One region of the Brevibacillus sp. AY1 genome, then DNA from elsewhere that is predicted to be linked to it. Evidence: riboswitches for the same ligand, from Rfam matches in the RefSeq annotation. Region 1 holds a riboswitch; each other region holds the start of a gene.
What was found. A riboswitch is a leader RNA that binds a small molecule or an ion and turns the genes downstream of it on or off. The one in region 1 is predicted to bind cobalamin.
Positions count from the first base shown of each region.

Region 2: another riboswitch for cobalamin. It lies ahead of JZI27_RS07105 (ABC transporter substrate-binding protein); the one in region 1 lies ahead of nrdI (class Ib ribonucleoside-diphosphate reductase assembly flavoprotein NrdI).
Region 3: another riboswitch for cobalamin. It lies ahead of JZI27_RS04325 (energy-coupling factor ABC transporter permease); the one in region 1 lies ahead of nrdI (class Ib ribonucleoside-diphosphate reductase assembly flavoprotein NrdI).
Region 4: another riboswitch for cobalamin. It lies ahead of cobO (cob(I)yrinic acid a,c-diamide adenosyltransferase); the one in region 1 lies ahead of nrdI (class Ib ribonucleoside-diphosphate reductase assembly flavoprotein NrdI).

Region 1 is NZ_JAFLPN010000019.1:47,552-55,540, reverse strand. Features, by position in the region: gene JZI27_RS15585 (hypothetical protein) at 70-285, opposite strand; gene JZI27_RS15580 (bile acid:sodium symporter family protein) at 503-1,495, shown strand; gene JZI27_RS15575 (hypothetical protein) at 1,673-1,897, opposite strand; gene JZI27_RS15570 (hypothetical protein) at 2,112-2,366, shown strand; gene JZI27_RS15565 (DUF952 domain-containing protein) at 2,384-2,734, shown strand; gene JZI27_RS15560 (hypothetical protein) at 2,743-2,958, opposite strand; gene tlp (small acid-soluble spore protein Tlp) at 3,094-3,303, shown strand; gene mnmA (tRNA 2-thiouridine(34) synthase MnmA) at 3,504-4,616, shown strand; gene JZI27_RS15545 (hypothetical protein) at 4,637-4,969, shown strand; gene JZI27_RS15540 (ACT domain-containing protein) at 5,005-5,517, shown strand; cobalamin riboswitch at 5,639-5,834, shown strand; gene nrdI (class Ib ribonucleoside-diphosphate reductase assembly flavoprotein NrdI) at 5,984-6,349, shown strand; gene nrdE (class 1b ribonucleoside-diphosphate reductase subunit alpha) at 6,336-7,989, shown strand, end outside.
Region 2 is NZ_JAFLPN010000005.1:60,043-68,031, reverse strand. Features, by position in the region: gene JZI27_RS07130 (hypothetical protein) at 1-182, shown strand, start outside; gene JZI27_RS07125 (manganese-dependent inorganic pyrophosphatase) at 230-1,162, shown strand; gene JZI27_RS07120 (MBL fold metallo-hydrolase) at 1,275-2,225, shown strand; partial or broken gene JZI27_RS07115 (DUF2515 family protein) at 2,273-3,440, opposite strand; gene JZI27_RS07110 (prenyltransferase/squalene oxidase repeat-containing protein) at 3,565-4,971, shown strand; cobalamin riboswitch at 5,004-5,191, shown strand; gene JZI27_RS07105 (ABC transporter substrate-binding protein) at 5,373-6,362, shown strand; gene JZI27_RS07100 (FecCD family ABC transporter permease) at 6,364-7,401, shown strand; gene JZI27_RS07095 (ABC transporter ATP-binding protein) at 7,406-7,989, shown strand, end outside.
Region 3 is NZ_JAFLPN010000002.1:182,468-190,456, reverse strand. Features, by position in the region: gene JZI27_RS04350 (glycerophosphodiester phosphodiesterase family protein) at 1-1,661, opposite strand, end outside; gene JZI27_RS04345 (HAD-IIA family hydrolase) at 1,658-2,467, opposite strand; gene JZI27_RS04340 (energy-coupling factor ABC transporter ATP-binding protein) at 2,671-3,516, opposite strand; gene cbiQ (cobalt ECF transporter T component CbiQ) at 3,513-4,316, opposite strand; gene JZI27_RS04330 (energy-coupling factor ABC transporter substrate-binding protein) at 4,313-4,597, opposite strand; gene JZI27_RS04325 (energy-coupling factor ABC transporter permease) at 4,594-5,364, opposite strand; cobalamin riboswitch at 5,507-5,703, opposite strand; gene JZI27_RS04320 (quinone-dependent dihydroorotate dehydrogenase) at 5,815-6,906, opposite strand; partial or broken gene JZI27_RS04315 (GerAB/ArcD/ProY family transporter) at 7,053-7,989, shown strand, end outside.
Region 4 is NZ_JAFLPN010000027.1:162-8,150, reverse strand. Features, by position in the region: gene JZI27_RS18355 (sirohydrochlorin chelatase) at 1-346, opposite strand, end outside; gene cobJ (precorrin-3B C(17)-methyltransferase) at 369-2,117, opposite strand; gene cbiB (adenosylcobinamide-phosphate synthase CbiB) at 2,159-3,118, opposite strand; gene JZI27_RS18340 (histidine phosphatase family protein) at 3,111-3,740, opposite strand; gene cobS (adenosylcobinamide-GDP ribazoletransferase) at 3,761-4,504, opposite strand; gene cobU (bifunctional adenosylcobinamide kinase/adenosylcobinamide-phosphate guanylyltransferase) at 4,501-5,040, opposite strand; gene cobD (threonine-phosphate decarboxylase CobD) at 5,037-6,143, opposite strand; gene cobO (cob(I)yrinic acid a,c-diamide adenosyltransferase) at 6,143-6,691, opposite strand; cobalamin riboswitch at 6,807-7,018, opposite strand; gene JZI27_RS18315 (DUF4406 domain-containing protein) at 7,237-7,563, opposite strand; partial or broken gene JZI27_RS18310 (hypothetical protein) at 7,900-7,989, opposite strand, start outside.

The DNA of each region.
Region 1 (7,989 bases):
TATTCCAGGAGACCTCCAATGTTTTATTCTTTTCTTCTGCATCAAAACGGCAACGCCAGAACGGGAGGGTTATCGCCTTCCGTGATATTCGATATTCATATCGATGGAACGGAGCTCATCCTTGGCTTTTTCCACCAAGTGTTGATAATCTCTCACCACTTCTGTGAGTGCGGTTACGGATTCCTGATAATCTGGCTCGTTGCAAATGCCATCTATTGCTCGATGCAAGTGAAACATCTTGTCTTCAGTTCTGCGGATAAAATCCAGCCATTCCATTCCGTTCATGTGTGCGCCCCCTTTCCAGTCATAGCCTTTACCTGTTCAGGGAAATTATGCGGATGGAAGAGGGGATTGGCACAATTGATTACGTGAATGTCGTCAGAAGATTAAGCTTGTTTCGTGCAATGCTTCGTGATAACATACCTCACATCACGGTTTGTTGTCCGGTTGGCACCTAGAAACTTCCGCATAGAGCTGGCAATGAATTCACCAGAGGTGCACGATGCAAATATTGACAAAGTTGAATAGGTTTTTAGAAAGAATCATGCCACTCCTGACACCAGGCAGTGTCGTCATTGGTGTGCTGTCTGCCGAAACCCTGCAAGCCTATGCGTTTCTCAGTGCATGGGTGTTTGCGTTTATGACGTTCTCAGGGAGTTTGGGGGCGAGCTTCCGTGACTTTGCCCGTGTCCTGGCTCGTCCGTTACCGCTGATTGTCAATTTGGTGATCCTGCACGCGTTGATGCCTGTGCTGGCTTGGGTGACGGCAAGCTTGTTCTTTCCGAATGAGCTGGATATCGTCACCGGGTTCATTCTGGCTGCCGTCATTCCGACAGGAGTATCGAGTCTTCTGTGGACATCCATCTATATGGGGAACATGGCCCTGACGTTGTCCATTATCCTAATTGATACCGTGTTATCACCATTGGTGGTGCCATTGGGCCTTTCACTCATTCTTGGAGCCGCTGTGCAAATGGAGCTCGGCGAGATGATGAAAGGGCTACTGCTGATGATCGTCCTTCCTTCACTTGCTGGCATTGCCCTGAACCAGCTTACAAAAGGACGTGTCAAAACGACACTGGCGCCTTGTCTAGCGCCGTTCTCAAAGCTGAGCATGGGAGTTATCGTCGCGATCAACAGCTCGGTTGTTGCGCCGTACATTTCCCAGATCGATGGCAGACTTATCGGGATGGCCGCTCTCGTGCTGTTTTTATCGGTGTTAAGCTATCTGACAGGGTGGGTGGTTGCCAGGATTTTCGGATGGAAGCGCGATGTCATTGTCACGCTTACGTTTAACAGCGGAATGCGCAACATCGGAGCGGGAACAGTTATCGCCATCGCTTATTTTCCTCCGCTTGTGGCATTGCCGGTCGTCCTAGCTACTTTGTTTCAGCAGTCCCTTGCCGCATTCTTTGGTCTTTTCTTGCGTATGGTTGAAAAGGAAGACAAGCATGTGCGTTCTGAAGAGCAACTTCCGGATGCCATAGGAAAATAAAAGGAATGTGTGTAGTTGTAATCGTTGATCATTCTTTTATGTAATATAATGTTACGTGATATGGGTGAATAAGCCAAAAAAGATTTGACAATTTAAGTGTTTATGTTAGTATATATTACATAGCATGCATTCTCTCCACTTCCTATTTTTTTGACCCAGAAATGGGTCCTTTTTTTTTTAGGTGGAAGAGTATGGCTTCCCATCCCGTTGAAATAGCTTGCTTACCATCGCATAGAGGCGAGCGGGCAGATTCGGAAAGACAAACTTGTATTCATCTGACCCGCTTTTGAGCAATGCTACAGGCTTCTCAATTTGGTATGGAATTTTCATCAGATCCAGAATGGTTTTGTACTCATCAACATTAGATTTCTCAACCGTATAGTAAAAGGATTTAGACTGCATTAGGACACCACGCTCCTTCAGTATGTAGTGTAGCATAAGCAGTGCTCAGCTCCTAACATTACATAACGATTATTATGTAACCTTTTCCATCGGGAGAATGGATGACCTACGCTTATCATGTTACAGATAGACAGAAGGGCTTGGCATGACAGAAAAAGACTGGCAAAATAGAGAACGGAAGAAATGCACGAAACCTTGAAATTCGGGGGCCCATATGAAAATAGCGCTGCACCAGATTGCTTATCAGATCGGGATTCATCCAACTGAAATGGCGAAGCTTGTCTATGAAGGGGAGATAACCGGAGAAGTTCCAGGAAATAATCCTCAGGCAAAAGATGCGTGGGTCGATCTGCATTCGCTGCGCAATTTTATTCAATGGAGAAATGATCAGGGACGGATGGAAGAAATGGCGTACGGGAAGGCTATTCGTCACATTGATAAGTGGTTGTCTCGTAAACAAAGTCTGTAGCTGAAAAAAGGGAGAGTATATCAATGAACATCATTTATTGCTTGGTTCCAAAAAGGTATTGGGAGCAGTGGGCTGGACGAGATCACTATCTTCCTCGGGATTATGAGCAGGAAGGATTTATTCACGCCACCAAGGGAGATGAGCTTTTGGAGGTCGTGGCAAACCGCGTGTACAAGGCATTTACTGACGAACTTCTGGTATTGGTTGTCGATGAGGCCAAAACGACTTCTCCAATCAAGTACGAGCAGGCAAAGGACGGCCTCTTGTATCCGCATATTTACGGACCTTTAAACCAGGATGCCATTATGGATATCAAAAAGATGGAACGCAACAGCGACCATTGGACACAGGGATCGTCCATCCGCTAGATCAAGGCTTACCAATTGTACAATTCAAGCAGCTCCAGCACCTCTTGACGCTTTGCAGGCGGCAATTGATCTAGACGACGCAGCAAAAGTCCTATCCGTTTTCGCTGCTCTTCCTCGATTTCGGGATGTTTATTTCCTTTAATCCATTGACGTTTTAATTTCACGGACTCCGTTTCTGCAATGATTTTCAACAGCTTTCGCTCTAATAAATCTAGGGATGCCATACGAGAAACCTTCTTTTCGAAAAGATACGTACCAACAACGCCATTATAGCACGAGCCATACATAAAGGAACTTGCAATGGCGCACAATGGTAGTGGTAAATGACCAAATCTTGACGATAAAGGAGTGTTAATCAAATGGCAAAACCAGATGACCGCTCGGACAACGCAGCAAAATTGCGCGAAATGGCACAAAATACAGAGGAGAGAATTCAGGAGTCCCAGGATTACCTCAGTGAACATGCTGATGAGATTTCAGCCAAGGAAAAGAGCGATATCGAGGCAAAAAATCAGCGCCGTGAAGAAAGCGTGGAAGCATTTCGAGCGGAAATCGAGGATGAATCCTAACCAATACAAGAAGCGAAGCGCCTGTTGCTCTGTATGCGACAGGCGTTTTTTTGGGAAAACTTGCCCTAATGCGGCTGATATGCGCATTTCACAACAGGAGTCGCTCCGAATTGACGAAAAAAGTGCAACAAAACATGATTTGTTCCAGGAAACATGGTAATCTGTTTAAGGAACAAATTCATATATAGAGGAGAAAGACCATGAAACGACCAGAAGATACACGCGTCGTTGTCGGCATGTCCGGCGGCGTTGACTCCTCCGTGACGGCTTACCTGCTGAAACAACAGGGATATGACGTCATCGGCATCTTTATGAAAAACTGGGATGATACCGATGAATTCGGCCATTGCACGGCGGAAGATGACTTTCAGGATGTCCGACGCGTCTGTGAACAAATCGATATTCCGTACTACACGGTTAACTTTGAAAAAGAGTACATGGATAAAGTATTCCAGTACTTTTTGGATGAATATAAACGGGGTCGTACGCCCAATCCAGATGTCATGTGCAACCGCGAGATCAAGTTCGGTGAGCTGCTTGCCAAGGTCATGGATCTGGGGGCCGATTATATCGCGACCGGCCACTATGCACAGGTAAAGCATATCGATGGCGAGTACAAGCTGTTGCGCGGCGTGGACAACAACAAGGATCAGACGTATTTTCTCAACGTTCTTGGTCAGGAGCAATTGTCCAAAACCATGTTTCCGATCGGGCATATGCCCAAGCCGCAAGTACGTGAAATTGCCGAGAAGGCAGGGCTGGCAACAGCGAAGAAGAAAGACAGTACGGGTATTTGCTTTATCGGGGAACGAAATTTCCGCGAATTTCTGCAAAACTACCTTCCTGCCAAAAAAGGAAACATTGAAACGGTCGATGGGCTTGTGATCGGGCATCACGATGGTTTGATGTATTACACGCTAGGTCAACGCCAAGGATTGGGCATTGGCGGAGGACATGGCACGAGTGGAGAGCCTTGGTTTGTCGTGGACAAGGATTTGGAACGTAATGTTCTGATTGTTGGTGAAGGCTCCAACCATCCTAGACTGTATTCAACCAGTCTGATGGCCACCGAAGTAAATTGGGTGAGCCATTCAAAACCACAGGAATCATTCCGTTGTACAGCCAAATTCCGCTACCGTCAACCGGATCAGGGTGTCACCGTGAACCTGTTAGGTGACAACCAGGTCGAAGTGGTTTTTGACCAGCCTCAAAAAGCGGTAACGCCTGGACAGGCAGTGGTTTTCTATGATGGTGAAGTGTGTTTGGGTGGTGGAACAATCGACAAAGTAACCTTGATGGGAAAAGAGAAATAGGTTGTAGGGGGATCTTTTTCATGGAAGCAACGAAAAAATCAAAGGTGATTATTCTCTCCTTCTTGATAGGTGCGATTTGTATGGGAGTCATCGCCTACATCGGCATGTCGTATGGCGGTCGCGCACACATGACCAATATTGAAGCGAAGATCCTCGAGCGCGGAGGGGCCCTGGTAGCTGGAAGTGTAATGGCTGTGCCGAAAGATGAGAGTCCCTTTGAAAAAAGCGGCAAGGGAAACACCATCTTTCGAATCAAATACACGAAGGACGGAAATGAGCATCTCGCTTGGTATCGTTCCAAAAATCAGTCCTCCATCATTTCCGAACCAGAGGAATGGATTTTTCCTGAATAGATAGAGGAAATCAATAGGGAGAGTGAATGCAAGTCATGACCCAGTTAACCGGACTTCGTGATCTCGCAGAATTGATTGTTCGTATTGAACCGCGTGCGAAGGAAGCTTCTCTCTCGATCCTGGCGCACGAGAACAAAGAAGAAATAACCAGCCTGCTGGTCGATGGACTCGGTATGAAAGTCCCTGTTCAGCACAGTTCAGGGGAGTACGCCAATCATCTGGCTGTTTTGCGCGCTGGTTCCAACAAATATACGTTTGCACAGGATTGGCGTGAGGTATATGTCAGTGAGATCAACTATTGCGCCTGTCGAATTCCACCAGGTGCTCACGGCTTACTGGTCCATCATATCGATTATCCGGGCGTCATTTACGACGTGTCTCAAATTCTCGCCAATCATCACATCAATATTTCCAAGCTGAATGTATCACGCGAGCAAAAGGGAAAAAATGCGCTCCTCGTCTCGGTAACCGATGAAGAAATTACCGCTTCTGTGGTGCGGGAAATCGAGCAATTACCTCAAATCACTAAGGTGATTTCGTTGCAATAAGAGATGTGCCGTCCGTTTTTCGGGCGGCTTTTCTTTCGAGAGATCTATCGATTGGGTATTTAGTAAGTGGGAAAACAGCTTGACTACCACGATATATTGATGTAATGTAAGTCATAACAACTACATATTGATGCGTATAGGTGTCTAACCGTCTATCGATGGTAGACTTAATAGGGAAGCTCGGTGAGAATCCGGCGCGGTCCCGCCACTGTAAACAGAGAGTTACGCTTTGAAATGGCCACTGATCCATGGATTGGGAAGGTAAAGCGTTACGATGATCTGTAAGCCAGGAGACCTGCCTTAACGTAAACACTATGGAACCTACGGGAGATAGGGAAGTGTTGGAACGCTCGGTCACCCGTGAGGTATTGTGTCCTAGGGAATGGATATGCGTATTCGACTTTCTTCGTCAGTCGGATACGCTTTTTTTATGGCTAAACCAGTGTTTTCAGGAAGGAAGAGATCATTGATACTCGCATTTGATTCCAAAACGGGCAATGTACGCCGATTTGTCAACAAACTGAATCTGGATATGCCCACTGTGCAAATTCAAGAGGATCTGTTGCTGGAAGAACCGTTTATCCTGGTCACCTACACGACGGGATTCGGACAGGTGCCCGATAAAGTACAAACGTTTCTCAAGCAGAATCACTCATGGATGCGGGGAGTAGCAGCCAGCGGCAATCGGAACTGGGGGACGAGCTTCGCCAAAAGTGCGGACACGATCTCTTCTGCCTATCACGTACCATTGTTAGCGAAATTCGAACTGTCCGGAACGATGCATGATCTGGAACTATTTAAAAGCGGGGTGGCATCCATTGCGACACATTGAACTCAATAACCAGCTGATGCAGCGCGGTGAGGATGGTTTTTACCTGTTGGATAAGGACCAGGAGGCAGTGCAGTTATTCATGGAAGAGGTGCAAGCCAAAACCATGACATTCTCAAGCATCCTGGAGCGGATGAACTATCTAATCGAACATGACTACTATGAAAACGTCTATGAAACCTACACGAAGGAGCAAGTCGAAGAAGTCATTCGGCTCGCGCATGATTTCAAATTCCAATTCGCTTCTTATATGGCCATCTCCAAATTTTACAAGGATTATGCCTTGAAAACGGACGACAAGAAATCCTATCTGGAGCAGTACCCGGACCGCGTAGCGATTGTGGCCCTCTCCCTGGCTCAAGGAGATTTTGATCTGGCCAAACGGCTGACCGTGTCGATGATGGACCAGCGTTTGCAGCCAGCGACGCCTACCTTTTTAAATGCCGGCAAAAGCCGCCGTGGTGAGATGGTCTCCTGTTTTCTCTTGGAGATGGATGATTCGCTGAACTCGATCAATTACATATTGGGCACCTGCATGCAGCTTTCCAAAATCGGTGGCGGAGTAGCAGTCAATCTTTCCAAGCTGCGCGGACGCGGGGAACCGATCAAAGGAGTAGAGGGCGCAGCTAAAGGCATTATGCCTGTGCTAAAGCTGTTGGAGGATGCTTTTTCTTACGCAGACCAGATGGGGCAGCGCAAGGGCTCTGGAGCAGCGTATTACAACATATTTGGCTGGGATATCAACGAGTTTCTGGATTGCAAAAAAATTAACGCCGATGAAAAATCACGAATCAAGACGCTGGCAATCGGGCTGATCGTACCGAACATCTTTTACAAGCTGGCAGAGGAAAACAAACCATTGACCGTCTTTGCTCCGTACTCCGTCTACAAGGAATACGGACAACATCTGGACGATCTCGATCTGGATGAGATGTATGAAGAGCTGTTAGCCAACGAGCGCGTGCAAAAGCAAACCTTGATGAGCGCACGGGAGATGCTGACCAAGATTGCCATGATCCAGTTGGAGTCGGGCTATCCCTACATCATGAACAAGACCAATGCGAACAAGGATCACGCATTAAAAGACCTGGGCTCCGTGAAAATGTCCAACCTTTGTACGGAAATCTTTCAATTGCAGGAGACCTCGACCATTGCAAACTATGGAGAGACAGACATCATCCGACGGGACATCAGCTGCAATTTGGCCTCTCTGAACATTGGCAATGTCATGGAACGCAAGATGATCCGGGAGTCAGTGCACGAAGGGATCGAAGCGATCACATCCGTAAGCGACATGACCCGAGTGGAAAACGCTCCGGGTGTACAAAAAGCCAATCGGGAGCTTCATTCTGTCGGGCTGGGAGCCATGAATCTGAACGGTTTTTTGGCCAGAAACAAGATCGCATATGAAAGCGAAGAAGCCAAGGATTTTGTCCGCACCTTTTTTATGATGATGAACTATTATTCTCTGGAAAAGAGCATGGAGATTGCCAGGAAAAAGGGAACTACCTTCCTCGGATTTGAGCATTCTGAGTATGCAAAGGGTACGTATTTTGAAAAGTACCTCAATATCGACTACCATCCGCGTACAGAGAAAGGTAAGCAGCTCTTTGCCGATATGTACTTGCCGTCGACGGAAGATT
Region 2 (7,989 bases), on a different contig from region 1:
AAGAGAAGAATTGCAAAAAAAGGCGTGGCGTATTCAGAAGGAAGCACCCGAGCTTGCTTTTCAATATCCGATCGATCCCGAAATCATCGCGTTTGTACAATCGGCAGTCGTGCATTACCGACAGGCAAGGCTTTCCAATCCTTCGAGATGAACCTATAATGATACGTGCGAATATCCTCTAAACTATGGTATAATCTTCTCGCCAAAACAAGATTAAGGAGTATGTGACGTGGAAAAAAAACTGATCTTCGGCCATAAAAATCCTGATACTGATTCCATCTGCTCTGCACTGGTTTACGCAGACCTGAAATCCAAACTGGGTGAAAACGTTGAACCGGTTCGCCTGGGAGTACTGAATGGTGAAACGCAATTCGTGCTGGACTACTTCAAGGTAGAAGCACCTCGCCAGGTAGAAACCGTAGCGAATGAAGGTAAGGAAGTCATTCTGGTAGACCATAACGAGCGTCAACAAAGCGCTTCGGATATTGAGCAGGTACAAGTGGTGGAAGTCATTGACCATCACCGCATCGCCAATTTCGAAACCAGCAACCCGCTATATATGCGTGTAGAGCCAGTTGGCTGCACCACCACGATTCTCAAAAAGCTGTACAAAGAAAATGGCGTGGAGATTCCGAAAGAAATCGCAGGCTTGATGCTTTCTGCTATCATCTCGGACACCCTCTTGCTGAAATCGCCAACTTGCACAGAGCAGGACGTGGCAGCTGCACACGACCTCGCTGCAATCGCAGGCGTAGATTTGCAAACATACGGTCTGGCTATGCTGAAGGCAGGTGCTGACCTGAGTGATAAAACCATTACAGAGCTGATCTCCCTCGATGCGAAAGAATTCCAAATGGGCAGTGCGAAAGTGGAAATCGCCCAAGTAAACGCAGTAGATGTAAATGATATCATGCATCGTCAAGCTGAGCTGGAAGCGGCATTGACCGCGATCATCGATGAAAAGGGACTGGATTTGTTCCTCTTCGTCGTAACGGATATTTTGAATAACGATTCCGTGGCTTTGGCGTTAGGAAAAGCGGCTCACGTCGTTGAGAAAGCCTACAACGTCCAGCTGGATGCCAACAAGGCTGTTCTCAAAGGCGTCGTATCACGCAAGAAACAAGTTGTACCAGTCTTGACCGATACGTTCCAAGCACTATAAAAAGAAAAATTGCAGGCTGCCGTGGGGAGATGCCCGGCAGCCTGCTTTCATGTTACATTTAAAGTGGAAATATTGGGTCAATTCCGATGTGATCGAAAAAGGAGGCGTTACCATGCACGACCACTCACCCATCGAACTGGGCAAACGGATTCATCTGATCGACGGCTATGACTGGGGGCTTCCGGAACGAACGGGCACATACGTGATCGCAGAAGAGCAGCTGACTTTGGTTGAAACGGGACCAAGCCCTTCTGTTCCATACATCCGATCTGGGCTGAAGCAGCTAGGCTTTTCGTTGGAGCAGGTCAAATACGTGATCCTGACACATATTCACCTCGATCATGCTGGGGGAGCGGGGTTGCTTCTTCAGGAGTGCCCGAACGCTACAGTCGTGCTCCATCCCAAGGCAGCGCGCCACCTGGTAGATCCCAGCCGACTGATTGCAGGAGCGAGGGCAGTCTATGGCGAGCAGTTCGATGAATTGTTTGATCCGATCCTGCCCGTTCCAGAGGAGAGGCTGCTCATTCGCGCTGATGGAGAAAAGCTGACGATCGGGCCTGATTGCACGCTTGAATTCCTGGATTCTCCGGGGCATGCCAATCATCATTTCAGTATCTATGATCCGGTGAGTAACGGGATGTTTACAGGAGATACGGCAGGTGTCTACTATTGCACCTTGAAAAGGGAGGGAATCGATTTCTTCTTGCCCTCCACATCTCCCAACCAATTCAGCCCGGATGCGATGCTGGCTTCTATCGCGAGATTCCGGGAACGAAAATTGGACAGGCTGTACTTCGGGCATTTCGGCATGAGCGAGCAGGTAGAAGAAGCGTTCCGGCAGGTAACAGAGTGGCTTCCGATTTTTGTAGCGGAGGGAGAAAAAGTCATCGCGGAAGGTCTGGGGCATGACGTACTTTGCGATAGACTTCTGGCAAAAGTTGCAGAACATTTGAAGCCGCTTGGAATTGGCGATGGCCATGCTGTTTTCGATATCATCAAGCTTGATCTTAGTGTTTGTGCGATGGGGATTGAGGATTATTTGCAAAAGAAAAGGAATGCCTAGCCTGCACATGGCTGCTGAGTTGCCAACCCTTGGGTCCCTTTAGGGATTCAAGGGTTTTTTGCGTCTTCAGATGATGATCGATGCGTAGAAGGCGGCGCAAGCATATGGAGCCGTTTATTCCGGGGAGAGCGTGGATAGGCAGGAAAAATTTTGCCTCGGGCGATCACGGCAAGCTCAATCGTCTCTAGTGCGTTGCAATACATGTCCCCCATCTCTTCGTCGCGTACAAGGTTCTCGGACGAGATGAACAAGCGCAAGACGCTAAGATCACCACGATACCAGTCTTGATGCGTCGGTGGTGCATGCTCTTCAGGCTCCCATGCATGCCGGAGAATAGGGGAATACAGGCGTTTCGCACCGGCTCTGAGCCGACAATTGCTCAATTTTTTGACGTTAGGCTGACCGGGCACCGATTCGTTTACATCGTGAAAGAGATGTGGCCAATAATCTTTTCTCGACCCGCTGTGTGGTTGGTTGACGGTCCATGCCAGAATTCCTTCCAACCGAGCTGAATCCCTGAACAAGAGCGCGTACAATTTTTTGCCTAATGCAATGCGCTCAGATAGGGAAGCAAAATGTGAGACTTTATCCCCGTATAGCCGCAACGGACTTCCTCCTGATCCTTTCATCTGGCTAGGGAAAAGAATGTGACTTAGAGATAGCAGCTCCTGAAGGGTAAAGGGCAGCGTCTGTATGACTGTTTTCTGGTACTTCTGATCTCGCATGACCTGCTCTTCAAGATAGTGCTGTTCATTGATGATCAAGCTGATGGTCAAAAGCTGCGATCCCCTGTTTTCCAAAAGTGATTCCAGGCACCCTGCATGAACGAGGAGGCATGGAGCCGGGAGAGTAGATGAAAAAGATTGGTCTGTTGCTTGACGCTTTCCTCATACAGTAATAATTGGCTGAAAGCAGCCGTGGAAGGAATTCTCCGCGCAGATCGGTCATATTCCATCCGGCGTTTCGGGAGACCAGATGAGCTAGCAAAGCCCATTGAACCTCGGGGCGCTTTTGATAAAATGTTAGATAGGCACTGGTTCGACTGATATTGTCACCATTCCAGTCACGCGTTTGTTGTTGGATGCGCTCTATCGTTTCCTGATCTTTCTCTGAAAGGGATGCTGCTGCTTGCTTTGCGTGGCCTTTTGCCTTTACCTTCTTACATTCCTTAGCGAAGGAAAGGAGATGGGGAGCCAAGAACCACGGTAATTCCATGAGATCTCTCCTCCTTTCGTTGTACGATCGAAAAGTTTACCTGTGCCTTTTGGGTACTTAGGCTCCGCCAAAAGCTTGGAGCAGCCAAGTTTTCTACTAGCATATTTTTGCGGAGGTGAACCAGGTGAGCGATGTACAAACGGAAATTCGGCGTATTCAGACCTCTATGGTCGAATGGCAGAAGGCAGACGGATCCTGGCGATTTTGTCTAGAAACCTCTCCCATGACAGATTCGCACATGATCATCCTATTGCGAACCCTTTCTATTGATGATGAAGGATTGATTGAAAAACTGGTCAGCCATATCGTTTCCAAGCAGCAGGATGACGGTTCATGGAAACTGTACCCGGACGAACCACAAGGGAATTTGTCTGCTACGATTGATTCTTACTACGCCCTGTTGTTCTCTGGCCGGTATACGAAAAATGAGCCGAGAATGGCGCTAGCCCGTTCCTTTATCCGAGAAAGGGGAGGGCTTACCCAGGCGAACCTGCTGACCAAGATCACAACTGCATTGACAGGACAATACCAGTGGCCTGCGCATTTTATCGTTCCTGTAGAGCTGGCTTTACTTCCTCCGAGCTTGCCCGTCAGCTTCTATGATTTTGTCGGGTATGCCCGTGTTCATTTGGCGCCTATGATGATTTGTGCCGATCGAAAATACGTAAAAAAGCTCCCTGACACACCCGATCTGTCTGATTTGTACGCCGTTCACCCCATCGCTCCGGGCATCTATCCACATGGTATCCTCGAACGCTTCGCCAAAGATGGGCAAGTCTTGCTATCCTCGATCCACGACTATGTGCAGCGACTTCCTTTTCTGCCTGGCAAGCTTCACGAAGTAGGCCTTCGAAGACTGGAGCAGTTTATGCTTTCGCGTATTGAACCGGACGGAACGCTGTACAATTACTCCACATCCACCACCCTCATGATTTATGCGCTGCTTGCACGCGGCTACTCTTCTCGAGATCCTGTCATTCAGAAGGCTGTAGCTGGGCTCAAAGCCTCTGTATGCTCGCAAGCTGCTGGCGTACACCTGCAGCTTGCGACCTCCGCTGTCTGGGACACCGCTCTATCGTCCCATTCCTTGCAGCGCAGCGGACTCTCCTTTTCTCACCCCGCGATTTCACAGGCCAATCGTTATCTCCTGAGCAAACAGCAAACGACTTACGGAGACTGGAAAATTCGCAATCCCGGAGTGAAACCCGGTGGTTGGGGATTCTCCGATCACAACACGATGAATCCGGATATCGATGATACGACGGCTGCCTTGCGAGCCCTGCATAATCAGGCCAAGACTGATCAACTGGCAGCCGCCGCTTGGAACCGTGGTCTGGTTTGGCTTTTATCCATGCAAAACGACGACGGTGGCTGGCCTGCCTTTGAAAAAAATACGGATTCTGCGCTGGTGCGAAACCTGCCGATCGAAGGGGCAGATACCGTCAGTACAGATCCCTCCACGGCGGATGGATACAGAATCCCGACGAGCCTCGCCATTCCTCCTTCTTTTTTGCTGACAGGAATGCTATGATGATACGAGAATATGGTTGATTCATCACGTTCACTATGTATAAAACAACAGGTGCCTCGTCCGAAATGGACAGGTGAAAAGGGAAGCCGGTGAGAATCCGGCGCGGTCCCGCCACTGTAAATCGGGTAGGGTCCTCCGTGCCACTGTTTCTATGGAAACGGGAAGGGGAGGGCATCTGATACCCGTGAGCCAGGAGACCTGCCTGTTGTACGTTTACCTGCGTTCCTTCGCGGAGAGGATCGGCTGGATTGGGAAGTATAGGATATCGTTGTGTGTCCGCGCCTCCTGAGCATAAAGCCGACCCTTTGTTTCCTTCGTGGATTCAAAGGGTTTTTCGTTAGTAGGTGTCGATTTCATAGGAATCGTGATGATGGAATGGAAGAAGAGAGGAAGAAGCACGGATGAAACGTTTTTGGAAATGGGGACTCCCTGTCCTGTTGACGATTGGATTATGGGGATGTTCGGAGCAGGCAGCCCCTCAAGCTCAGCCTGCACCTGAAGCAAAGCAGGAAACACCACATCAAAATACAGATGAATCGGTTTCCAAGCAGACCGTGTATCCACTTACCGTCAAGGATGCGACCGGAAAAGAGATCACGTTTGAAAAAGCACCTGAGCGCATTATTTCCACGTCTCCTGCAGAGACGGAAATCTTGTTTGCCCTGGGTCTTGGAGAACACATCGTGGGTGTGTCCGATTTTGATGACTACCCTGCCGAAGCAACAAAGAAGCCAAAAGTGGGTGGAGTTGTCAAGCCCAACGAAGAAGCGATTCTGTCCCAGAGTCCAGACTTGGTCATCGGCGGCATTTCGATGGATAAGCCGATCGCAGAAAAGCTCCAATCTTTAGGTTTGCCAATTTACATCACACGCCCCAATAGCGTGGCTGAAATCATGGACAATATTTTGCTCATGGGCAAGATCACCAACAAGCAAGAACAGGCAGAAGCGATTGTCAGCCAGATGAAGCTGGATATCGAACGGGTAACAGAGGCGGTTCAAGATCTAGGGCCCGAGGAAATGAAAAAGGTATACCTCGAATTTGCTCCCGGCTGGACGGTGGGCAAGGGAGAGTTTATGGATGAACTGATTACACTGGCCAAGGCAATCAATATCGCTTCCGATACTACAGGCTGGAATCAGATCAGTGAGGAAAAAATCGTCCAAGATGATCCGGACGTGATTTTGTATGCAAAAGGGCTCGTCGATCAAAATACCGGCAAAAATCTGGAGGAAATCATCGTCACACGAAGTGGATGGGAAAAAATCAAGGCGATCCAAGAAAAACAGGTTTTTGGCATGGACGAAAATGTCATGTCCCGTCCCGGGCCACGGATCACGCAAGGGTTGATTGAAGTGGCGAAGGCCATCTATCCCGATCGGGTGAAGTAGGATGAAGAGACGACTGGCTGCATGGGGAGGTGTAGGGATTGCTACTCTGCTCCTCTCTATCGTCGTGAGTATCTCGATGGGGGCTGCCAGCCTGCCGCTGTCGCAGGTGTGGCTGATCCTTCTGCATCAGCTTCCTGGCATGGCAGAGCACATCCCGGTCACCTGGCCAGAGTCTGCTGAACAAATCGTGATGAAGGTGCGCTTTCCACGTGTGGTCTTGGCCATTCTGGTGGGAGCGTCCCTTTCTCTGGCAGGTGCGGGCTTTCAAGGCGTATTGCGCAATCCACTGGCAGATCCATACACGATGGGGGTAGCATCGGGTGCTGCTGTCGGGGCTTCCTTTCTCTTGCTTTTTGGCTTGCAAATTGCCTTTCTCGGACAATGGAGCACACCCGTAGTCGCGTTTCTGACTGGGCTTTTCAGTCTATGGATTGTCATGCGTCTCGCGAATACACAGGGCAAGATCCAGACCGAGACCTTGCTGCTGTCTGGCGTCGTGGTGCAAGCCTTTTTGGGCTCACTGGTATCCTTCATGGTCTCTCTGTCAGACAAGATGGTCAATGAGATCATCTTTTGGCTGTTGGGCAGCCTTTCTTTTCGGGGCTGGGCGTTTTCGTACGTCCTGCTGCCTTATTTGATCATCGGATTGGTTGTGCTGATCAGCTACGCGCGCTCACTCAATCTTTTTGCATTGGGAGAGCGGCAGGCAGCGCATCTCGGTGTCCATGTCGATCGAACCAAATTGATTGTCCTGGTCACAGCTACCATGTTAACAGCAGCAGCAGTATCCATCTCGGGAATTATCGGGTTCGTCGGACTGGTGGTACCGCATTTGGTCAGGCTGATGATGGGCCCTGATTATCGCTTGCTGCTGCCGATGGCGACGATCTTCGGAGGAATCTATGTTCTGTGGGCAGATACGCTGGCGCGAATGCTGCTCAGCCCGACAGAAATACCATTGGGTGTCGTTACGGCCTTTCTGGGCGCGCCCTTCTTCGCCTATTTGTTAAGGAAGAGAAAACAACAGGGGAGAGGATAGTCAGATGATCGAGGTAAGCGGACTGCATAAATCCTACAATCAGACACCTGTCCTGCAGGATATCCAGTTTTCCGTAAGCAAGGGGGAGTTTTTCGGCATCATCGGCCCGAATGGAAGCGGAAAATCGACGCTTTGCAAGCTGATCTCTGGTGTCGTCGGAATGGACCAGGGTGAGATTCGTCTAGATGGAAAGCTGCTCACGCGCTACTCTCGCAAGGAGCTCGCCCGAATGCTGGCGGTGCTGGAGCAGGAAGCTCTTCCACCTGTAGGATTTCTCGTACGTGAAGTGCTGGAGATGGGGAGATTCCCCTATCAGAACTGGCTGGGCGAGGAAGCTTTGGACCCTACTCCCTTGATTGATGAGATCATTCACATGTTGAATCTGAGTGAGCTTGAGCAGCGTTCGCTCGATCACTTGAGTGGAGGAGAAAAACAGCGTGTCGCGCTGGGCAAGGCATTGGTGCAAAAGCCCATGGTTCTGCTCCTGGACGAACCGACGACATACCTCGATATCGGCTATCAGATCCAACTGATGGATATCGTGCGCTCCTGGCAAAAGACGACGCAGGTTACAGTTGTTGCGGTGCT
Region 3 (7,989 bases), on a different contig from region 1:
TTTTCACGCATCTCTTTCAAGATGTGTGGACGAGAAGAGACGATATGCACATCGGTGAGGTCGCGTTCGCGCAACAGTCGATCCACTTTGGCTACCAAGTCCTTGTCCTCGATTTGCACAACCGGGATGGCCTTGCCCTCAAGTTTTTCCAGCACGTCTTCCAGCTTCGTGCCGTCCTGAGTCACGACGCTGTCCCTCCCAGATTTTTTCAACGATACAAACACAGAGGATACTTCTTCATCCAGCATGTCTTCCAAATCACTTTTCTTGTCGTACACCCCGATCACGGTAGGCGGAAGTACGATTCCTGTCTCGGGCTCATTCACGACCAGAACCTTTTCCTTCAGATCCGAAACAGGGACTCTGTCCTCGTGTGCTTCGGGACCGAACAACAGCATGCCGGGACTCGGCTTGGGCTGATCGACAAAATCTACGGAGGCGTCGTTGGTATCGGTTGCCGTCAACCGTTCCATCGCGTGTCCGCCTGCCACTCCCGGGTGAGCCGTCACTTCGGGAAAAGTTGCACTACCATACGTCATAGCGTCCACGACATTTTTATCCGGATCCATCAAAATGACATGGTCTCCGCCATTCGCCAGATAGATGCTCCCTGTTGCCCAATCGCTGGGGAGAAGCTCAGGAACCTCCTCCATCGAATCGAACAGCTCAAAATCTGGCGTGGTTTGGTGTCTTTCTACAATCCCGTCGGCGTAGCGGGCAATCACGATCGTTTGGTATGGCTCGATCTTTGTGCCTTCCGGGAATTCGTTCATCCCTTCATTACCACCCCGGGTCTCCTCGTCCCCGATCAGGTAGCCACTCAGATCAATCGTTTTCTCCGATATATTGGTGATTTCGATAAATTCACCTGTGCTCTCATCAAAAAGCGGATCGTTTACTACTTCCGTGATGAGTAAGCTTTTGCTGTTTGGATCCTCTGGAGCTTCTGGTTCTCTGTCAGATATGCGCATACTTCCTGGAGACGGTGTCCCGGGCACGAAATCAGCGGAAGGGTCACCTGTCACATACTCTCTTTGCAGCGATTGGCCAATCACCTTTACGGATGTAGCTGCTTTGACGGTTTGTCCATTCCATTGCGTATCATTGATATAGGGCACGTAATCAATGACATTTTCATCTCGATCCATCAGCAGCAGATCATCGCCGCCGTTCGCCAGGATGAGCGTTCCCGTCGCCCAATCAGCAGGCAGGAGGTTTGGCGTTTCCGGATCATCCTCCGGGTTGTAACGAGAGACTGGAGGAAATTCATAATCAGGCGTGTACCCGTACTTGCTCTTGTTGATCATAGCCGACTGGGCGATGACGATCGAAGCTCCCGGTGGAAGCAGTGTCCCTTCCGGAAAGGCGAACATCCCTTCATTACCGCCACGGGTCTCCTCATCGCCGATCAGGTAACCGCTGATATCGAGTGTCTCTTCTCCCAGATTGCTGATTTCCACAAATTCCGTGCCATCATCGGAACCTTCTGCATCGTACAAAATTTCCGTAATGCGCAGCGTACTAGCTTGCTCATCTCCAATCGCCTTTGCGTACTTCGCTGCTGCAACCGTCGTCTCTGCGTAGACGGGCATACTGCCTGCGACCACGCTCGCCACCATCAGGGACCAGATCACCTTTTTCCCTTGCTTCCCCATTTTCATCGTTTTCCCGCCTCTCCTGATTGTCCTGAGTGCAATGCCCCAAGTGTCGGAAGGATGTAATCCGGGACGATCTCGCTGGCTTCCAGCTCGCGTTTGGTCGTCACTCCGGTAAGGACCAAAGCTGTCTTCATCCCGCTGTTTTTGCCGAGCAGGATGTCCGTCTCCAAACGATCTCCCACCATCAGACATCGTTTGGGCAAGACATCCAGAAGCTGAAAAACCTTCTGTGCGTAATACGGAGATGGTTTTCCAATGACGTCCGACACGCTTGCTTCGCTCGCGGTCTCGATGGCCCTTGCCAGGGAGCCGGTATCCGGGACCGCTCCACCCTGTACGGGACAGACCGGATCCGGATTGGCTACGATCAGCTGTGCACCACCTCGCACAGCATCCGCTGCCTGACGCAATTTCTCATAGGTAAAAGTCCTGTCCATGCCGACCAGTACATGCGTCGCTACTTTTGGATCCTGCACCAGTTTTATTGGAAAGCCCATCATCTCTCTTTCCATCGCTGGTTCACCAACGATGAGGACGCGGGCTGTACTGGCTTTTTCTTGAAAATACAAGGCGGCTGCATAGGCAGCAGTCATGATCTCTTCCCGCAACACGTCTACGCCGAGCTTGCTCAGGCGCAGCAGACAATCCTCTCTGGTCTGAACGGTCGTATTGGTCAGGAACATGACCTTTTTCTGATTCTTGCGCAAAGTCGCGAGCGTCTCCTCTACATCCGGAAGCAACCGATCGCCGAGAAAAATCGTTCCATCCAGATCAAAAAAATACGCATCGAATAAAGCAGTATCCAGCAAAACGGTTTGCTCGCTCCTCTCCAGCCGAACGCAAAAATACCCTCATCCAGCAGCAGCATAGAGAAAACAAACCGAACCCGTCGGTCTGCCTTGCCAAATGCTGTCGCTGTATGAGGGCGTTCTCCGCGTCTCGACCCACTACAGTCGTGTATGGTGTTGTTGATAGAAATCATATCAAGGAAATGTTAAGAAAATGTTGACGCTCATACAGTTTTTTGTAAAATGCGCTTTCTCAGTTCGCCAAGCGACCGGGGTGTTCCGCCTCCCCAGCTCTCTCTCAAGTCAAGCGGCAAGGACTCCCACACCTCCGCGATGAGCGGCACGCCCAAATCCAGGCGCTCCAGCATGTCCCGCTTCACAAGCGCTTCCTCAGGCGCTCCCTGAAAAACGGCCTGACCCGCGTCCAGGACACACATCCACTCCGCCCATTCAAACGCAACGTCCAGATCATGAGTAGCCATCAGCACTGTGGTCCCGTTGGCGTGGATCTGATCCAGCTCACGCAGCAGATTCTTCGTTTGGTAGCGGTCCAGGTACGCAGTAGGTTCGTCCAGCAGCAAGAGCTCCGGCTTCAGGACCATGACGCCAGCCAAAGCCAGACGTCTTTTTTGACCCAGACTCAGATGATGAATAGGTACATCTGCCATCGCCAGCAGTCCAAACCGCTCCAGAATCAGGTGTACTTCTTCCCGAACCAGCTCAGGAGCCAGCTTCTGATTGAACAAACCGTACGAAACATCCTCCGATACTGTGCTTGCAATCAGCTGATGCTCCGGGTCCTGAAATACCAAGCCCACTTTTTTCGTCATCTCCTGCAAAAAAGAGCGCTTGTAGACAAAAGGCTGTCCTCTCCAAAAAACTTGTCCTTGCTGGGGTTGAAAAATACCATTTCCGTGCAGAAACAAGGTAGATTTTCCGCAGCCGTTGCGTCCAAGCAAGACGCACTTCTTCCCTTCCGGAATCCCCAGAGATACGCCGCGCAAAACAGGCGCTTTTCCTCCTGGATAGGTGTACTGCACATCTTTAAATTCCAGCAAATTCGTCGTCACAAGCGCAATCCCCCTATCCACAGCTCCAGCAGTATCAGTACAAGACAGCCTAGGTACGACTCCCATTCATAGCGACGAGAACGGCTATGCGTCACGATGCCTTGCACCTGAAAGTGTTCGGTCATTCCTCTCGCGGCCATCCCCTGATACAGCCGCTCATAGTGGCGCATGGAACGCGCAAAAAGCTGTGCTGCCAATTGGCCCACGTCTTTCAAGCTAGCCCGAAAACCCTGATGACCGCCTCGCGAGCGCTGAGCCACCCATAGCTGCATCGAGAGACTCAGCAGAACAAAGATGAAGCGGTACATGACCATCAACAAATCAATCACCAATGCTGGCACTCTCGCCTTGCGCAGCACCTGCAGGATTTCGGAAAATGGTACGGTAAACAGAATAAACGAAAAGACCGCAAGACTCGACATTGTCCGGCAAAAGAGATCCAGTACCCGCTGCAGCGAAGACACAGAGACGGTAAAGAGATAACCTCCTGCCTGCCACCATAAGACGAATCCACTAGCGTCGAAGGGATCCGGTGCACGACTGACATCAATAAGCAGAGCGGGAAGTCCAGCTGCAAAAAAGCTAAATGGCAACAGCAAAAACAGGAGATAATGACGCATGGGGATGCGGGCGTAACCTACCACCCACAACCCCATCCAGAAAAAGACCAACACCTGCACGAGCCTATGTCCAGCTATGACGAGAACTAGAAGAATGATACCTAACAACAGCTTGTGCTCCGGCGATAGATGGCGCAGCCGATTTTGATAGGCTAATGTATCGAGCTGCTGCCATTTCATCTTTTCTGTCTATCCAACCGACCTTTGTACAAGCCCACAGCATAACCGATCACGCCTGCTCCGACAGCAGCCTGAACGGCAAACAGCAAGCTCTCCGTCTCCCCGCCCGGCGGCTCCAAAAGCGGCTGGAACCACGGCTCATAGGCAGGAGCGATTTCTGTGATCGCTTCCTCTGCGGCTCCATCTGCTCCTCCAAACTCTGAATCCTGCACCAGCAGCAGCGGTACCACCGCCAATACGACAACTCCCAAGAGCAGCAGCCAATTCATGCCTTTTTTCACAGAGATTCCTCCCGTTTCAGCAGACGTAATTGTACCAATTCCTTGGCATTGTAGGCCTGCAGCCAGTTCCAGACGAGAACCGTCAGCAGCCCTTCACTGATCGCCAAAGGAATTTGCGTCACAGCGAAAATGCCAGCAAATTTGGCCAGCGAAGCAAGCACGCCGCCTGTTTCGGCCGGAAATGCAAGAGCCAGCTGCAAGGACGTTACGAGATAGGTAGACAAATTCGCCAAGGATGCGGCGGCAAAGATCGCGACCCGCTGCCCTCCGCTGGCACCTGTAATCAAACGGTACACGCCATAAGCGACCAAAGGCCCCACTACTGCCATCGAAACGGCATTGGCTCCTAGTGTTGTCAGGCCACCATGCGCCAGGAGCAATGCCTGGAAGAACAATACCAGGCTCCCCAGCACAGACATCGCCAACGGACCGAACAGGACAGCACCCAGCCCTGTTCCTGTGGGGTGCGAGCTGCTGCCCGTGACAGAGGGAATCTTCAGCGCAGACAAAACAAAAGCGAACGCGCCGGCTACTCCCAAAAGCAGTTTCATCTGAGGATGGTCCTTGACGATCTTGTTGATTGAACGCAAACCAAGAATAAAAAATGGCAAGAAGACAACCCACCAAAATATCGCCCAGGGGATGGGCAAAAATCCTTCCATGATATGCATGGCATGCGTAGTCTGCGGTTCATTCATCAGAAAGTACAAGACAAAACCAGCGACCAGCAAAGCGCTAGACATGATTCTTGAGCGTTTCCCGTTCATTCACGCATTCCTCCTCCACCGTATTCCTTTTCCAAAAACCAAAAAATCCCATCCGATTGACGGATGGGTTGTGTGCAAAAAAACAATCGACCTTTTGACATGTCGAATTGTCCCTTACTCACCTCTCCTTTCCGCGAAGGTATCTGGGTGGGGCAGCTAGGTAGGTCTCCTGGCTTCCAGATCATAGCGCTCTTTCTCCTTCCCCATCACGTGGATGAGTGGAATACGTTCAAAGAGAGCTCCCTGGTTACAGTGGCGGGACCGCTCGGGACTTTCACCCGATTCCCTGTTACCCTTTATGCGTTTGCACATAAAGGCACCTAATGCCAACCGTATCAAGTTGTTGGACGCATTCGTACTCGTCCATCTTCATTATACGCCTACCCTCTTCAAAAGATAAAGAAGGGAAACAAAACCGATGATCGCATTCATCATCGGTTTGCGGCACCATTATTTTCGAGCGTCTACACCTACTGCTTCACGAATGTGGCTAAATCCGTCCTTTGCCATCAGTTCCAGCAGCTTTTTGTTGATCTGCTTGGCGATCCCGGGACCTTGGTAGATCATTCCGGTATAGACCTGAACAAGGCTTGCACCAGCACGTATTTTTTGGTATGCGTCCTCGCCTGTAAAGATTCCACCAACCCCAACTACAGGGACCTTGTCTCCTACTTCCTGATAGATTTCCCGCACCCATTCCGTCGATCGTTCGGTCAATGGCTTGCCGCTCAATCCACCCATTTCTTCTGCGCGAGGGTGATTCTGGACGGCTTCTCTGGAGAGGGTGGTGTTGGTTGCAATAATGCCAGAAATTCCTTCCTCGACAGCCGCATGGATGACATCATGCATCTGCTCGTCCGACATGTCAGGCGCGACCTTCAAGAGAATCGGCTTTTGCTTTGCCCCGCGCATTTCCAGCTCAGCAGCCTTTTCCCGAACAGCGCGAATGAGTACCCGCAAGCTCTGGGTTTCCTGCAGATCACGCAGATTAGGTGTATTGGGCGAACTGATATTGATCACAACATAATGTCCGTAGGAATACAGCATGTCCAGGCATTTGCTGTAATCACTGGCTGCCTCTTCGTTCGGCGTTGTTTTATTCTTGCCTATGTTGATTCCGATAGGAGCATCCGAATAGGCATAATCGATCAGGTTCTTGCCAGCCAGGTAGGCTCCGTAGTTGTTAAAGCCCATGCGATTGATCACGGCTTGATGTTCGGACAAACGAAATAGTCTCGGCTTTGGATTGCCCGGCTGTCCTTGCGGCGTCACCGTTCCAATCTCGACAAAGCCAAAGCCCATCGCTGCCAAAGCATGGTATACTTCTGCATTTTTATCAAAACCAGCAGCCAATCCGACTGGATTAGGAAAGGTCAATCCCCACAGTTGTGTTTCCAAACGCTCGTTTTTTATTCCGTACATCATTTTCAACAGACGCTTGCCCACTGCGGATTCTTCCGCCAGCTTCAATGCGTGAATCGTCTTTTCATGAATCTCTTCCGGGTCCTGCTGGAAGAGATATTTTCGCACTAGTTGATACATCGTAGGCTGCACTCCTTACTCCGTTTCTCCTTCACAGTAGGATACCACACTTTCGAAAGGAGAGTAACCTTTATCCGTGATACATATTTCCAATTCAACAGGCAAATCCTAACACCACTACCAGTATTGCTGGGTGACAAAAGCGCATGAAAGTAGATGGAAAAATTGGCGTCGGCCAAACCATTATGATGATCATGCTAACCGTGGGCATCACCAATCACGTTACTGTCATTCCCTTGCTGTTAAGCAAAGCTGGGCGAGATGCGTGGCTGAGTATCCTGATTGCAGCTATTCCCTTTGTGGGGTGGGTGTGCATTCTTTATTTCATCAATAAGCAGCTCCAACAAGAATCCTTGTATACCTGGATCAGGCGTTCGACCAACAAGTTTGTCGGGAATCTGCTGATCATTCCCATTCTCTTTTGCCTGTACATGATGGCACTCGTTCATTTGATCGACACGCAAACCTGGACGAATGTGAACTATCTGCAGCGCACGCCCGAGTGGGTCGTTGCCCTCGTGCTGGTGATATTTTGTGTCATTGCGGCGAACGGTGGGATTGCCCCTTTGGGTGTTACCTCAGGCATTTTATTGCCATTTGTCTCCCTGCTGGGATTTTATGTAGCGCTTGGCAATGTTCCCAAAAGGACTACAGTCTGTTACTGCCGATCATGCAAAACGGTTTCCAGCCGATATTGGAGGCGATGGTCTTTGCCGGGGGTGGCTTTACCGAGTTGGCCATCCTTCTGCTTTTGCAGCATCATATCCGCAAACCGCTGCGGATTGGTCACTACATTGCACTTGTCTTGATCGTTGTCATTCTAACGTTAAGTCCTCTTACAGGTGCTATAGCTGAATTTGGCCCCATCGAATCCTCCCGTCAACGATACCCGGCCTTCGAGCAATGGCGTTTGCTGTCGATTGGAAGAGATATCGAAAACATGGAGTTTTTTGCGATCTATCAGTGGCTTTCCGGCTCTTTTATGCGCATCTCCATCTGTCTATTTTTAATTACCGAAATGATGGGCTTACGCACACCCAAAAACCGCTTGTACATGGTGATATTTCTGGGTTTAAGCATGAT
Region 4 (7,989 bases), on a different contig from region 1:
TGCGCGTCGCCAGAATGTTCAGCACCTCCTCGTGGATGCCGATCGGACGTCCGTAGATGAATTGCACATGCGGATACAGCTCTTTGGCTTCATCGATCGCTGCCGGGATGTGGATTTTGGCATGTCCGGCTGAAAACAGAATGATCGGAATAACGGCTACGCGGGTGGCGCCTCTTTTTACACAAGCACTGAGACCCATCAGCATATCCGGGCGCTCGAACTCCAAAAAGCACGTCTCGATGATCGGCACATCCATTTCCGGTGCCAATCCATTCACAAACTGACGAATCTCTTCATTTCCCTCTGGGTCCTTACTTCCGTGACCGACGAATAGGACTGCATCCATTTTCATTCACCTTGCTTTCCTTTTAATCGCCACAAGCGGCGTTCTCGATCTCAAACTTGGCTGGTTCGCGCCAGACGTAGCCTTCCAATTCTCCTACCCTCTGAAAGAACTTGTGGAAGCGCTCATTCGGGAAGGCGTCTCTTACAAACCGCGTCACGATGCGTTCCACCAATGGCACGATCTCTTCTTTTGGAATGCCTTCTGCGACTGGAATACCCGAGTGAGCGTTTCTGCCGACTGTTTTGGCTCCCAGGAAAAGGTCAAATTTACCTTTGCGGAACACGATCCCGATGTCATCTGTCACTGCTTGATAACAAGCCATTCCACACCCGTTGAAGCCGATGCGCGTCTCTTTGGGCATGGGCTTGCCTCCCAGAAGCCGTTGCAGCTCCTCTGCGTACGGAATCCCGTCCTTTTTCTCTCCGTCGCAAAAATCGCATGCCTTTACCTGCAGGACGTCCCCTGTAGGACTTAGCATCAAGCCCGCCTCGCGCAAACGGCTGGTCACGCTCTCCGGGTCCGCCGTCGGAACGCGCAGGATCATTTGGTGGTGAGGCGTATACTCGATTTCGCCCCGCTCGCCCGCCACCTCTGCCAGGAGCATCATCTGCTGCGTCGAGATCTTTTTGTTCGCAACACCCGGACTGACTGCACACTCGAAGATCATTTCCGGTGTAAAGCTGTCTACAGGACGTGCAACTGTATGAGTGACTGCCGCAGCTTCAGTAACCACACCATTCGCTTCATTCACCAGCTGTAAGGCCTGCGTCGCCCAATCGAGCGGTGTCGGCTCCTCTGCTGAAACCACGGACTCCCGTTCTGCAACTGAAACCGCAGCTTGCTGCTCTGTCACGGTAGCAGGGGGTGCCGAACGAATGAATGGCTGCTCCTGTGCTTGTGCTGCCTGTGGAATGTCGGCATCCTTGCCCTCCGCATCAGTCGCCTCCAGTGACCACGGCTCGTTCTCCACGCGAAGTCGCTGGTGTGGCTTCAACGGCTGTTCGTCGGCAGACAAGGTGTACTTGCGCTGGTAGCCGCGCGGCGTAATCATCTTGCCATCGTAGACAAACGTAGAGGAATTCCCGATGATCACTGTCGTCAGCATGCCGATATCATGCTCCAGCATCTGTGAGAGGGTAGTGACAACGACATGCTCTCGTTCGCGGAACGCACTTTTCACAATACCTACAGGGGTATTAGGTGAACGGTATTGAAGGAGAATGCGCTGTGCCTCGACAATCTGTCGTGTGCGCCTTCCGCTGCGCGGGTTGTAAAGCGCGATGACGAAATCCGCCATCCCTGCTGCATCGATTCTCCTCGCAATCAGCTCCCAGGGGGTCAAATGGTCACTCAGACTGATCGTGCAGGCATCATGCATAATCGGAGCGCCGAGAATAGCGCCACAGGAATTGATCGCCGAAATGCCCGGGACAATTTCCAGCTCGACACCTGTTGCCTGTGTCCAGCCTTTTTCCACCAACACCTCGTAGACCAGACCCGCCATGCCGTATACGCCAGCATCTCCACTGGAAATGACCGCGACTTTTTTGCCTTCCTCTTCTGCCTGACGAACCGCTTCCCGCGCTCGGGTCACTTCCTCCGTCATTCCGGTGCTGACGATCTCCTGATGGGTAAGCAATTCACGAATCAGATCCACATAGGTGGAGTAGCCGATAATGACATCACTTTCTTCGATGGCTTCCCGCGCCCGTTTGGTGATATGTTCAAAACTGCCCGGACCAAATCCGATCACAAACAACTTGCCTTTCATACCGATGAACCTCCTCTTTTCCCCACATGCTTTCCCTGCAACTAACCCCGCAGCAATTCCACCATACCCACACAGACAAGCACACTCAAAAGCGATGCGAGATACATCAGGCGCACTGTCGTCTGCACGTCCTCTGCACGCAGCGGGCGATGCGCATCGCCCATCTTCGCCCGGTGGGAAGCAACGCCTTGATACGTGTTGAGACCTCCCAGCTGCACACCCAAGGCTCCTGCCACTGCTGCTTCCGGCAGCCCGCTGTTCGGACTCGGATGCAGGTGCGCGTCCCGCTTGATGATTCGCCAGCTTTGCCGATAATCCAGTCGGAGCAGCCAGCTTGCCGCTACTAGCAGCAATGCGGTCAAGCGAGCCGGGATATAGTTCGCCACGTCGTCGAATCGGGCAGATGCCCAGCCCAGATTCCGATACTTTTCGTTTTTGTAGCCCACCATCGAATCCAGCGTATTCGTCGCGCGGTACGCCATCGCTAGCGGGGCTCCCCCGATCGCTGCGTAGATGAGCGGAGAGACGATGGCATCGACGATATTTTCCGCCACTGTTTCCACCGCACCGCGGCAGATCTCCGGCTCGTCCAGATGCTCGGTATCTCGCCCCACTACCTTGGACAAGGAACGCCTTGCTTCAACCATATTTCCTGACAGCAGATGGCGCATGATCTCCATTCCGGCGTCTGCCAATCCCTTGGTGGCGATGGTCGTGGAGATCATCCAGGCCGATAGTGCAAAAGCCAGCCAAGGTGATACGTGCGCGGCTGCCCAAATGATCAGCCAGACCACAGCGTAGCTACCCGTCACGATCAACAGCGGGAGCAGCACTCCTGCCGCCTTTACATATTTCTCCTGCTTGACGCACCTGCGAATCAACCACTCCAGACGCGAAATCCACCATCCGATGATAACCACAGGGTGCGGCAGTTTGCGCGGATCACCTACAATACGATCAATCAAATAGGCCGTGATGATCACCCACGCCAGTTCATTCATTTGCTTCTCTCCTGCTCAGAAAATGAGGTTGCACAGTCCAGCGGTTTCCGTCCCAAACCGTCAACATGGCCTCTGCGTGCCTGAGTCCTTCTACCTGCCAAAATCGGCTTGGGTCCTGCTCCAGCCATGCCGCTTGAAACCAGCGGATCACCCCGCCGTGTGTGACAATGATCTGTGTATGCGCTCGCGGCTCATCTCTGTACGCCTGCTCCCGACTCATAAGCCATGCGTCGACGCGTTCTCCGAGCTGTCGCAAGCTTTCCCCCTGAGGAGGACTGTATTGGAGAGGATCGTCGTACCATCGAGTCGCACGTTCCTTGTCATTTGCCATCAACTCTTCGTATGTACACAGCTCCCATTCGCCAAATGAAAGCTCTCGCAGTGCTGGAACAGCCTGCACCGTACAGGGCATCTGCTCTGCCAGCAGCTCCGCCGTTTGCAGACAACGCTGCAAATCACTGGTATAGAGGTTCACGGGTTGCCGGATCACGGACTTGAGCTGCTCTGCCAATCCTTTTACCTGTCTGATTCCATGCTCATGCAGCGAGACATCGGTATGGCCCAGATATCTGCCCTGTCTATTCATAGACGTCTCCCCATGACGTACCCATAGCCATCTCATCCTTGCCCACTCCTGACGCTTTATCCGATACTTATCAGCAAGGCAATCAGCATCGCAGCCTCGCTACTCTCGATGACGGCTCCGTAGCAATCGCCGTTCAATCCCCCCAGCTTTCGTGCCACACTTCGGGCAAACCCGATTGCAAACAACAGGGACAATAAAACCGCTCCCGCTGCCTGCAAACCGCCAAGCCACCAGCAGGCACCAGCCAAAACGGCGTACGCAATCACGATGTGAACGCCCGAAAGCCCCTCGCTGATCCCTTTTCCAATCCCCTGATCTGCCGAGAGATACGGCCAGTAGCGAATCGCCAGCAGGACGTGCGTACGGGCGATCGCCGGGACGAAGACAAGCATCATGCCCCATGCTGGCTCGGTCCATTCGGACAGTGCGGCGGTTTTCAACAACAGCAGCAACAGTGCCGCCAAAACCCCCATCGCTCCGACGCGACTGTCTTTCATAATCTCCAGCATTTTTTCTTTTGTGCGACTGCTTCCAAGACCATCCGCCAAGTCCATCCAGCCGTCGAGATGAAGTCCCCCTGTGATGTACACCCAGACGATCAGGGTCCATACAGCTGCAAGCAACGGGCTAAACAGCCAAAGCCCTGCTTGATGCACACCCCACAGGATCAGACCAATCACCAGACCCACAGCTGGATACCACGCAACACTTTTTTTCCACGCTTCCTCAGAAGGCCGCAGCCAGGGAACAGGAATCCGGGTGAAAAAGGCGATGGCATGCCAAAATGCATGTAGATTCATCCTTTGATCCTCCAGGGAATTCCCGAAAAGACTGCATACACGGTATCCGCGCGGCGTGCCGTCATCTGATTAACATCCCCGAGCACGTCTGCAAACCAGCGACCCAGCTTATTCATCGCCACCCCGCCCAAGCCTACCTCGCTCGTCACGGCGATCACGGTCTGCGGTGCCGCAGCAAGCCCGTCCAGCCATGCTTTTGCCTCCTGGTAGATCTCTTGCGTAATGGCGTCATTTCGCCATTTCTCTTCGGGAACAGCCATTAGCCAATTGCTGACCCAGGTTGACAGGCAGTCGAGGAGCACGACCTCATATTCCTTCGCTGCCTGGATCGAGTGAGACAGGTACTGCGGGATTTCCACACAGCCCCACTCTGCCGGACGGCGAGCTTGATGCAGCTCAATTCGGTTTCGCATTTCCTCGTCCTTCGCTTCGCCTGTCGCGACATACAGGACCCTCTTGCCCGTCTCAGACGCCAGTTCTTCGGCAAAGCCGCTTTTGCCAGAACGTACTCCTCCAGTGACCAGGATCAGGCTCATCGGTACGTTCCCCTTTCCAGACAAGCTTCGCGTAGCGCACCCAGCAAGCGTTCGTTTTCTTCCCGTTTGCGCACGGCAATGCGGAAATCTCGCGCAGTCAACCCTGGGTACATGGCACAGCTTCGAATCAGGACGCCTTTTTTGCCGAGTACTTCCTGCAGCTCTTGCGCCGTCCACTCCTCAGAGGTGCGGACTAGCAGAAAATTCGCTTTGCCCGGCCAAACCTTCCAGTCCCATTCCTGCTGAAGAGCCGTGCTGAGGTAAGCGCGTTCCTGAGCAATCAGCTCTCGCGTCTGTCGCTCGTATTCCCATTCCTCCAGGCAAAGCTCTCCTGCCACGAGCGCCAAAGCATTGACACTCCAGCTGACCTGCTTTCCTTTCATCCGAGCGATTACCTCGGGGTGAGCGATGGCGTAGCCCAGCCTCAATCCCGGAATCGCATACATTTTGGTCATCGAGCGCATCACGATCACGCGTGGATATTTCTTCAGCTGGTCGACCAGTGTAAATGGCTTTTCTTCCTCTACAAAATCGAGAAACGCTTCGTCTACGATCAGCCAGGTATCCGTCTTTGCGGTCCATTCCGCCATTCGCTGCAGCTCTTCGGCTGTGTACAAGATGCCAGTAGGATTGTTGGGCGAGCCGATAAACACGAGATCTGCTTGCTGGAAAAGCCTGTACAGCTGTGTCTCTTCTGCTTTGTAGCCATGCTCCTCCCGGCCGTAGCAGCTGATCACCCGAGCGCCGAACTGCTCCGAAAGTTGCGCGTATTCGGAAAAGCATGGGTAGACAACACCCACTTTCTGCGGGCGCAAAGCCAAGAGCGCCAAGGCCATCGCTTCGGCAGCTCCGTTTGCAGGCAACAGCCAGTCTTCATGCAAATTCAATCGTTTGCCCAAAGCATGCCGGAAGGAACGGTGAGCTGGATCAGGGTACCGCGTCACTTCCTGCAGCTGGGTTTGCAGCGCTGAAATGACAGACTGCGGCAGCCCTAACGGATTGATGTTGGCGCTGTAATCGAGAAAGCCGTTTGCCGGAAGTCCGTATCGCTTGGCAGCCGACACCCAGTCACCGCCGTGGCCGTATTTTTCCAGAACCTCCATCAGAACTCTACCCCCAGAACGGCAGGGATGCCCTCGTCATAGTAGTGCTTGATCGGCTTCATCTCCGTCACCAGATCGGCCAGTTCGATGATCTCCTGCTTTGCGCTTCTTCCAGTAATGGCTACATGCATTTTTGCCGGACGATTTTTTAACGTCTCCAAAACATCTGCTAAAGGCAGCACGTCATCGATCGGAAACTTGTCGATGGCAAGCGCGTTGTTGATTTCGTCGAGAATGATCAAATCGTAGGTATCGTCGAGCAGTTTTTCCTTGGCGAAGCGCCACGTTTCAGCCAATGCTGCGCGATGCTCCTCAGGCGTCTTGGTCCACGTAAATCCGATCCCCTTTTGCAAAATCTCGATTCCCATACGGTCAAACATGATCTTTTCCCCGTAGGTTCTATCTGGAGACTTGATGAACTGAATCATCAGCACCTTTTTGCCCCTGCCTGTAGCACGTACAGCAAGGCCAAGTGCTGCCGTCGTTTTCCCTTTTCCATCTCCTGTATAGACCAAAAGCAATCCCCGTTTGTTAGGCTGCTGGTTCACATGAATCCCTCCTGAATTAAAAAACGCTTCGTTCTCCCTAGATACCAAAAGGAAAACAAAGCGCGGATAGCTGAAAGCCACAATCCTCACCTTTTCCTTTGACCCGAAGGAAATCAGTGCAACACGAAAACAGGCAGGTCTCCTGGCTCAAGAATCATCACCTTTCTTCTCCTTCCCACCTGGATAGGCAGTGGATGGCATGTGCCGCGAAGAAAAGCTCCTCTCATACAGTGGCGGGACCGCGTTGGCTTTTCACCAAACTTCCCTTTTAACCCTGCTCATTCGCATGGACACGAATGAACAAGGACCTGTTTGTCTATCTTATTCACTTTTTGTCTGACAAGTACTTGTTCTAATCATAGCAAATGCTGGTCGGGATTCAAGTAAAAGCTGAGGGGAAGTGCTTTGTATGGAATCTCGATGCTAGTTTTAATCACATCTAGGTTCGGATAAATACTTCAAGAGCAATTCCTTGCATCCTCAAAGTTTTTGTACTCCGATATTTTTTGAATCTTGTCCTTCTGCACATGGGTGGTTCGCGTTTTTCATCCATTGAAAACATTGGAAGGTACCTCACCGCCTGAGTAATAGCGAATTGGCTTCCCCGTTTTCTCAGCATACTCAATCTCTTTTCGCGTACTCTCGCCTATGTAGCCATCAACATCAATGACAAAAATCTCATCGGAAAGATCAATCTTTCTGAAATGAAGGTTGCCCAATAATTCGGCTTGTTCCTTCGTGATCTGGATCCCCTCGCTATGCTCAAAAAAAGCAACGCTAATGACAATATTCCCTTGAAGGGTCAGATAGGCGTTCGTCTGTTCAAATTGTTTCTTGAACTTTGTAGAACCGCATAATGTGATGATGCGCATATTCCATTCTCCTCAGTATCACTTTGTGAATGATTGCCATTAATCTCGATTTTATCCCCAAAGAAATCCTAACCATTTGGCCAACATCTGACATTTTTATTACCATAATCCCCAAATAACCAAAACTACTCGCACCTTCCCCCCTCTTGGCGTAGCTTAAAGCTATTGCATTAAACAAAGACAGCATCATGATTACAAATGCTGCTGATCGCGTTTTGTTATGACTCTTAAAAATTCCTATCAGGATAAATACAAGACAGATAAATACAAATAAAAAGTCCATGAAAAACCCCCCTCTCTTCTATAAAAGTCTCTATTGTCTCTCATACCCACCCGTCAATTTTTCCGTGCATCAAATAAATACTCTACGAGATTTTCACAGCCAGACGACATTGCATCCGCTTCCCCTTTTGCACAAGAAGTGAT